Regions from separate parts of the Candidatus Thiodictyon syntrophicum genome, predicted to be linked through region 2. Evidence: riboswitches for the same ligand, from Rfam matches in the RefSeq annotation. Region 2 holds a riboswitch; the other holds the start of a gene.
The links. A riboswitch is a leader RNA that binds a small molecule or an ion and turns the genes downstream of it on or off. The one in region 2 is predicted to bind cobalamin.
Positions count from the first base shown of each region.

Region 1: it holds a riboswitch for cobalamin, as region 2 does, so the genes downstream of both, cobM (precorrin-4 C(11)-methyltransferase) here and THSYN_RS19245 (energy-coupling factor ABC transporter permease) in region 2, are expected to answer to the same signal.

Region 1 is NZ_CP020372.1:217,265-221,546, reverse strand. Features, by position in the region: gene THSYN_RS32200 (DUF3050 domain-containing protein) at 1-341, shown strand, start outside; cobalamin riboswitch at 787-1,011, shown strand; gene cobM (precorrin-4 C(11)-methyltransferase) at 1,319-2,143, shown strand; gene THSYN_RS32190 (sirohydrochlorin chelatase) at 2,145-3,044, shown strand; gene THSYN_RS32185 (precorrin-8X methylmutase) at 3,041-3,724, shown strand; gene THSYN_RS34635 (HNH endonuclease) at 3,721-4,282, shown strand, end outside.
Region 2 is NZ_CP020370.1:4,574,906-4,579,187, forward strand. Features, by position in the region: gene THSYN_RS34135 (hypothetical protein) at 135-500, opposite strand; gene THSYN_RS19240 (energy-coupling factor ABC transporter substrate-binding protein) at 813-1,154, opposite strand; gene THSYN_RS19245 (energy-coupling factor ABC transporter permease) at 1,151-1,822, opposite strand; cobalamin riboswitch at 1,966-2,165, opposite strand; gene THSYN_RS19250 (YgaP family membrane protein) at 2,699-2,890, opposite strand; gene THSYN_RS19255 (Crp/Fnr family transcriptional regulator) at 2,987-3,658, opposite strand; gene THSYN_RS19260 (FAD-dependent oxidoreductase) at 3,660-4,282, opposite strand, start outside.

The DNA.
Region 1 (4,282 bases), on a different replicon from region 2:
CGTTGCAGACCATGGCGAGCTTCTTCTACGGTCGCGAGAGCATCATTCCTGAGATGTTTCAAGGGCTGCTGGATCACTGGGGCTTGTCGGCCGAATCAGCGCCGAGGTTCGTCTACTATCTGCGCAGACACATTCAACTGGATGCCGAGGCGCATGGTCCAGCGGCCGCCAGATTGCTCAGCGCAATTGCGGGTGAGCAGTCGGATGCGCTGCTGAGCGCACGCGCGGCGGCGCGCGAAGCACTCTCTGCTCGCCACCAACTTTGGGATGGCACGCTGCTCGCGCTAAGAGTCCCAAGCGTCAGCAGTCGGGCCCCCACTCGTCCGGTAGCATACGCATGAAGTTTCACGTTTCGTTGTTTGCTCTGACGCCGGCACTGACAGCTTGCGCGGGCGGCGCCGATGCGCCACCGGCCGCTTGCGCATCTGTGCCCTGCATCCGGGATCTGGAAGCCGAATCCTGATCCGGGCAATTCCGGGCACAGTTTGGCTAACGGCCATGAAGGGGGGTCGACACCCCGGAACATGGCAGTTGCTTGTGGGAGCGGCCTCCGGGCGCGATGCGGCGCCGCGGCGAACTCCGATGCCGCGTTCCCTGCGCGGCTCGTCGCGGCTGAAGCCGCTCCCACAGGGTTCCCGCCGGACTTTCACGGTAACCCGTGGGGAGGGTCGATGCACGGGGATCTAGGGGGAATCGGGCCGCGGTGTGTCCGCGTCGCGGCGTCATCCAGCACCATTGATTTCTAAGTTGAGTCGCTCGCTTGCCCCCGCCGCCATGCCTGGCTTATCCTACCGTCTCACTTTGGGTGCCCCGCGGTGCGACCGTGCCGCGGGGTGAAACGGGAAGTCCGGTGACCGCGGGCGCGCTTGCGCGGCCGTGTACTCCGGCGCAGCCCCCGCTGCTGTAAGCCTGACGGGATCGCCACACGCCACTGCGCGCCTCACGCGCGGGAAGGCGGCGCAACCCCGGATGAGGGTGAGCCAGAAGACCGGCCCAGGGCGTGAACTGGTGTGAGCCCCGGGGTGCGGGCCCGAGCTGATCAGGTTGCCGATTGGGCCATTGCGGCCCGCCGGCAGACCGCCTTGCGCTCCAACCCCTGTCTGCCGCGACCAGCGTCGCCGGCCTGCCGTCCCGGCGGGCCGGGCGCACGCATCGCCCGTCCCCGCTTATCACCTCGGATTCCAACTACCGTCACGAGGTTCATCATCATGTCGAGCGCCCCCGGCCCCAGCCGCCTCGCGCGGGCGTTCGCCGCCGCCCCAGTGCCGCGCCGCCGACGGGTCTACCTGTCGGCCCGCGCCTGAGCGGGGCTCGCGCCATGGGCAGCGTATGGTTCGTCGGCGCCGGGCCCGGGGACCCGGACCTGATCACGGTCAAGGGGCGCCGACTGGTGGAGCAGGCGGGGGCCATCCTCTATGCCGGCTCGCTGGTGGACGCGGCGGCGACCCGCTTCGCCCCGCCCGGCTGTCGGCTGCAGGACTCGAAAGCCATGACCCTGGAGCAGATCGTCGCGTGGCTCGCCGCCGCGGCCGGTGAGTGCGAGACCGTGGTGCGCCTGCAGACCGGCGACCCGGGGCTCTACGGTGCCCTGACCGAGATGACCCGCCCCCTGGACGCGGCCGGCATCCCCTGGCAGGTGGTGCCGGGCGTCACCTCCGCCATGGCCGCCGCGGCGGCGGCCGGGGAGAGTTTGACCCTGCCGGAGGTCACCCAGACGGTGATCCTCACCCGCACGGCCGGGCGCACCCCGGTGCCGGAAGGCGAGTCGCTCGCGTCCCTCGCCGCCCACCGCTGCACCCTGTGCATCTATCTGTCGGCCACCCTGCTGCCGGAGGTCCAAGAGGCCCTGGGCGCCGCCGGCTGGCCCCCGGACGCGCCCATCCTGGTGGTGCAGAAGGCGAGTTGGCCGGGTGCCGAGCAGATCGTGCGCGGACGCCTGGACGACATCGACCGGCGTTGCCGCGACTTGGGCATCGCCTCCCAGGCCATGATCATCGCCAGCCCCACCCTGGGCGCCCGCCACTGGCCCGAACTCACCGCGTCCAAGCTCTATGACCCGGGCTTCGGGCACCGCTTCCGGCGGGCCGCCGGCCCGGCGCCGGCAGACGATTGTCCGCAAATGAACGCAAATGAACGCAAATAAGATGGACGATACAACCCTGTTGCTGGTCGGCCACGGCTCCCGCTTCCAGGGGGGCAATGCCGAGACCCTGCGGTTCGCCGAGTTGTGGCGGGCGCGCCATCCGGATTGGCGCATCGCGACCTGCTTCATCGAGTGGGACGCGGTGCTGCTGGACGCCGGCCTGGACCTGGCTGCCCGCGAGTCGCGCCGGGTGCTGGTCATTCCCTTCATCCTCAACGCCGCCGGTCATGTGAAGATGGAGATCCCGGCCGCGGTCGCGGCGGCCCGGGCGCGTCACCCCGGGGTGGACTTTGCCGTCGCACGGCATCTCGGGATGGGGCCGGAGGTCCTGGGCCTGCTCCAGGGGCGGCTCGACGGCCTGATGGATGGGCTGGCCCGGCCCGACCCCCGCACCACCGGGGTCATACTCCTGGGGCGCGGGTCCTCGGACGCCGGGGCCAACGGGGAACTGGCGCGTCTGGCGCGCTGGTTGTTCGAGGCCAACCACCACGACCTGGTGGATCTGGCCTTCACCGGCATTGCCTGGCCGCGGCTGGAGACCGCGGTCCAGCGCCAGGCGCGCCTGGGCATGACCCAGATCGCCATCCTGCCGGTCTATCTCTTCGCCGGCCGACTGACCGAGCGGATCAGTGCCCAGGTCGGACGGCTGCGCACCCATTATCCCGGGGTCGCCTTCGCCCTGGCGGACTACTTCGGCCAGGACCCGGCCATCTTCGACCTGCTCGACGCCCGCGCCCAGGGACTGGACCAGCCCGCCGGCCTGCTGCTGGAGTGCGACGGCTGCAAATACCGCACGGCGGCCGAGGGCCTGCACCTGCACGGCCACGACCACACCCGGATCGCCCCGGCCCTACCAGTCGACCCCATGACCGCGCATCTCGAGGCGCCAGGACACCCATGAACAGCCCCGCAGCCCCGTCTGTCACCGCCCAAGTCACCCGCGCCGGCCGGGCCATCGAGGACGAATCCTTCGCCATCATCGACGCGGAGGCCGGTCCCCACCCCTACGACCCGGGCCAGTGGGCGGTCGTGCGGCGTATGATCCACGCCAGCGCGGACTTCGACCTCAACGGCCTGACCGCCTTCCATCCGCGGGCGGTCGCGGCCGGGCTGGCGGCGCTGCGCCGGGGCGGTCGGCTCCTGGTGGCCGACGTGGGGATGATCCTGGCCGGTCTCTCGCCCGCCCGGCTCGCCCGCTTTGGGCTGCGTCCCTATCAATTCATCGCCGACCCGGACGTGATCGCGCAGGCCCAGGCTCAAGGCACCACCCGCGCCGTGCAGGCGATGCGCAAGGCCCAGGCCATGGGGCTCCTGGACGGCGCTATCATCGGCATCGGCAACGCACCGACCGCCCTGCTGGAGGTCCTGCGCCTGATCGCGGAGGAGGGGGTGCGCCCGGCCCTGATCATCGGAATGCCGGTGGGCTTCGTCTCGGCGGCGGAGTCCAAGGCGATGCTGGCCGAGGTCACGGAGGTCCCCTGGGTGTTGGTGCAGGGGCGCAAGGGGGGGGCTACACTGGTGGTTGCGGCCATCCATGCCCTACTGGCATTGGCGGCAGGGCCTGACGAACCGGTCGCTTGATCCGCTATCCGCAGGAGCCCGTAGGGTCCGCTGTGCGGACCAGCGATCTCGCGGATGGCAGGGTGGCCAATATTACGATCAAGGCCGTTCAGGCGCCACAATGCATTCCGGCGAAGCTCATGCTGCAAGAATTTCAAGATATTTCTGGCCAATCGTTTCACGACGCGTTTCAGGCTTGGCGTGCCGCGAACCCGAATGGGACGCTCCTGAACCTGGATACGCAGACCAAGGCGAAGCTCCACGGTTCACAGTGTCAACACTTCGGATCAACAAATTGGTCGGCTGAACCAGATACCGGACCTTACTCGCTTACCCGGAAGCGAAAGGTACTTGGCGCCGGAGCTGGCTCACTCGCAGACTGGGCACGCAACAATGGCGTCGAGGTTCGTCTTTGCGTCCACTGCAAATCCGACGGTTTCGTGTCAGAGGCCGATTTGAAGGCCATTCCAATCGCGCAGCAGGCTGCTCCGATGTCAGTCACGCAGGTAGTTGAAGCGGTTGAGGGTCGCGTTCGCGAAGTTCGTTCCCTCCAACATGGACGCAATGCGAGCCTAAGAA
Region 2 (4,282 bases):
CAGCCAGCAAGAGCGACTCGAGCCTGGCCCCTTTACCTTTTATCAGCCGGAAAAACAATTCACGCAGGATGGGGTCAAATCTTGACTTGTGCCTGAGTCAAGACCTAACCCCATCCTCCAAGCCCTAGAAATCGCTAGAAAAACCAAAATTCCAGGACTTGCGCTGGCAGGTCGTGTTGCGCTTGCGGCGGCGGCGCGCCCTCGACCGTGCGCCACAGCGCGGGGGCTTGCGCCTGGAGCGTCGCGTCGTCCTCGATCGCCAAAGGCGCCAAGGCCGCCACGTAAGGGTTGTCGGGCTCGCGCGCCAGCCACTCGGGCAGGACCTGCTCCAGCGACACGCCGAAGGGCGTCGATCCGGGCGCCCCGATCCAACTCGGACAGCCCGGCCGGTCGCGCTCGCGCAGTCGCTGGTCCGCACAGCGGACCCTACGGTCGCGGGACCCTAGGGTCCGCTGTGCGGACCACAGACCTTGCAGTTGGCTGATTGGTTGGATTTCCAATCAAGGCCACCTGCGCAAGTGCAGGTAGCCCTTCAGTGCGATTGGGTCCTGTCGAATCCGGTCAGCGGGTGTTCGACGACGACCGGGGACTCGCCCGAGAACAGCGACACCAGACAATGCACCCGCTCGACCGGACCGACCTCGGGGGGCATGCCGGCGAACCAGCTCCGCCACGGCCCGCTCCAGGGCGCAGAGCTTTTCGTGGCTGTCCAGCACCTTGAGCGGCTTGACGGTGACGTGACCCTTGAGCGCATTGGCACGCTGGGTCAGGGTCTTGCGGCGGGCTTGTCGGTCTTGGTCCAGGCGTGCCGGTCAATCGCGCGCAGCGACGGACTGCGCGTCGCGCCGGGCCCGGTCTGAGTCCGGTTTGCGTCGCTGCGACTCACCCCGCCGCAGGCCGAGGTAATAGCCGAGCAGACCCGCCCCCAGGGCCGCCTGCAGGGCGAATAACAGACTTTCGATCTCACCGCTCGGCGGCTCCCACAGGGGACTGAACCAGGGCTGGTAGTCCGGATTCGCCGCGGTGATCGCCGCCTGCGCCTGGGCATCGGCCCCGGCGAAGGGCTCGGCGAGCCCCCGGGGCAGCGGCAGGATCAGGGGCAGGACGGCGAGCACCAGGACCGCCGCCACTAACCACAGGTTGATGCGTCTCATCGCACCACCCCCGGGGCAAAGGCCAGTTCGTCGAGGTCGTCACGGCTGTACTGGATCAGCAGGTTGACCACCAGCACCGTGAGCAGCCCTTCGATGACGGCCAGCGGGACCTGGGTCAGGGCGAAGATGCCCCCGAACTTGGTAAGCGCGCCCAGGAAGCCGCTGACCGGATCAGGGAAGGCCAGCGCGAGTTGGGTGGCCGTGACCAGATAGGTCGCGAGATCGGCCAGGCCGGCGGCCAGGAAAACCGCCAGACTCAGCGGTCCGCCCAGGGTGCGGGCGAGCCGGTACACCCCATAGGCGACCCAGGGGCCGACGATGGCCATGGAGAAGATGTTGGCGCCCAGGGTGGTCAGGCCGCCATGGGCCAGCAGCAGGGCCTGGAACAGCAGCACGATGGCGCCCAGCACCGCCATCACCGCGGGGCCGAAGAGGATGGCCCCGAGCCCGGTGCCGGTGGGGTGGGAACAGCTCCCGGTCACCGACGGGATCTTGAGCGCGGACAGGACGAAGGCGAAGGCCCCGGCGCTCGCGAGCAGCAGCTTGGCCCGCGGGTGTTCCCGGGTCACCCGGACGACGCTACGCGCGCCCATGACCAGAAACGGCAGGGACGCAAGGCCCCAGGCGGCGGCGTGAAGCGGGGGTAGGAACCCCTCCATGATATGCATTACAACGATCTCCCCACGACGAGGGGCGGATCATTCTGGGGAGAGACCACGGGACGGGCAGGTCGGCCGAGGGCCGGCCCCGGCAGTTCCAGGCAAGCGGAGCACTTGCGTCTCGCCACCGGAACACCCCGCCCGGATTGACTGATCGACACGCGACACCGGCAGGTCTCCTGGCTTGCAGGTCGGCATCGACACCCACCTTCCCGGCCCCGGCAGGCGGCCAGTGGTGATCTCGGGTGCGACTCGCTGCGTACAGTTGCGGGGGCAGCCATGGCTTTGAACCATGTTCCCTTTTCATCCCCCGGGGCCTGGCCGCGGGGGAACCGGTGTCGTTCGCCGGCCACTGTAGGACCTTTTCGCCGGGTGGTCAAATCGGCTTCCGGTCTTACCGATGGCGTTAAATTGAGCCCGATAGGCTCCTGCGCGCAAGCGGGGGAACGCGGGCGGTCGAGAGTCCGCTGTCGGGCCTGGGCGTCGGCGGCAGGTTCAGATCCTGGAGCGTCGTGCGGCGCTACGCCGCAGCGCCACGTGGCAATGCCTAACTGCCGGTATCGTTGCCCGCGACCAGCGCGATCAGAAAGCCGCCGCTCAGGATGCCGGCGATGATGCCGGTAATGGTCAGTGCGTCGAAGCACATGGTTTCGGTCTCCGGATAAGGCCGCTGCGACAGTGTAAGCAACAAATCAAACACCAACGCAATCGTTGTCGGTGTCGTTGTCGTTGTCGTTGTCGTAAAGGCGATACCCTAATTGGCACGCGAAAGAGTCCGGGGCACCACGATAACTTCGATTACGACACCGACAACGACAACGACGCCAAAAGCCATTCTCTAATGGACTTGTCTGACTTCCTAGTGGATTGCACCACCGGGGGCGATCAGCTCTTGCAGGTGTTGAGGCCGAACAGGGTATAGGCCGGGCACCAGCCGATCAGGGCGGTCGCCAGGGGGACGATGCCGATCCAGCCCCAGACACCCAAGTGTCCGGTGAGGGTCAGGGCGATCAGGGCAATCCCGACGATGGCACGCACCGCGCGATCGATGGTTCCGGCGTTCTTGGCAAAGTTCATGAGTCAGGGCTCCAACTGGGTTGTCGTTCGGTTTCCCAAGCGTCTTGGGGTCAGCCGTCAATGTAGCAGGACAGGGATGAGACCTCAGTGACTTGGTCACAGGGGATCGAAGGCGATTCGCTCCAGACCGCGGCGGTCGAGGATCTCGATGGTGGAGCGCCCGAGCCTGACCAGTCCCGCGGTCTCCAGGCGCTTTAAGTGGCGCGACACCACCTCGCGGGCGGTGCCCAATTCCACCGCGATCTCCTGATGGGTCGCCGCCAGCGGCGACCCCGGTGCCTCGCCAAGCCGCAGCAACAGGAAATCGATCAGCCGCCGGTCGATCGGCCGGAAGGCGAGTTCCTCCATGCGCGCGATCACCTGGGCAATGCGCCCCCCCAGGTTGGCGAACACGAAGCGGCGGAAGGCCGGCGCCTCCTCCAAGGCACGGTCGAAAACCGCCTTGCCGAAACTCAAGACCCTCACCGGGGACTCGGTGAAGGCCTCGGCGGGATAGTCGTCCCCGGAGAGGATGCAGCAGGTGGTCAGGACGCAGGCGTGACCGGGCAGCACCCGGTAGAGCAGTGCCTCGCGCCCGCCTTCGCCGATGAGCTGCACGCGAATACTCCCCGCCAGCACCAGGACATAGTTGGGGCAGGGCGAACCGGCGTGGAAGACCGGCTGGTCCGGCGGCAACTCCAGGGTGTGGGCCGCCGCGGCCAGGGCCCGGGTCGCCGGGTCGCCCGTCGCCAGGCTCGGGAACAGGCCGGGCCAGGTCGTTTCCTGCATATCAGCGTTCCCGCGGATAGGGCCAGGCCGCGACACCGCCTTCCATCACCTTGACATTGCGCCAGCCATACCCTTGCAGGATGGCCGCGCATTCATAGCCGCGCAGCGAGATCGCACAATAGACGATGATCTCGCGATCCTTGTCCGGCGGCAGTTCATTGAGACGGGCGCGCAGGGCGCCCTGCGGGATCAGGGTCTCGCCGATGCCGAGCCGCTGCTCCTCGAACTCGCGGGGGGTGCGGGTGTCGAGGATGAAGCAGTCGGCGCCGGCGTCGACGCGCGCTTTGACCTCGGTGACGGAGATACCCTTCATGCGCCCGAGTAGCTTGTTTTCCATGACGTGGGCGCAGACGATGACGTGATCGAGCGCCAGCGAGTAGGGTGGCGCATAGGGCAGGTCCGCGTTGGCCAGATCAGCGATGGTCAACTGACCCCGGATCGCCATCGCCATCGTCGCGACCCGCTTGCTGACATCCCCGGGACCGATACACTGAAAGCCCAGGACCCGGCCGGTCTTGCGGTCAGCGACCATCTTACTGACCAGCAGCTTGCCGTTCATATAGCCTGGGATATCCAGCCCGGCCACGGTCACTGTCTCGATGTCGGTCATCCCCGCGGCACGCG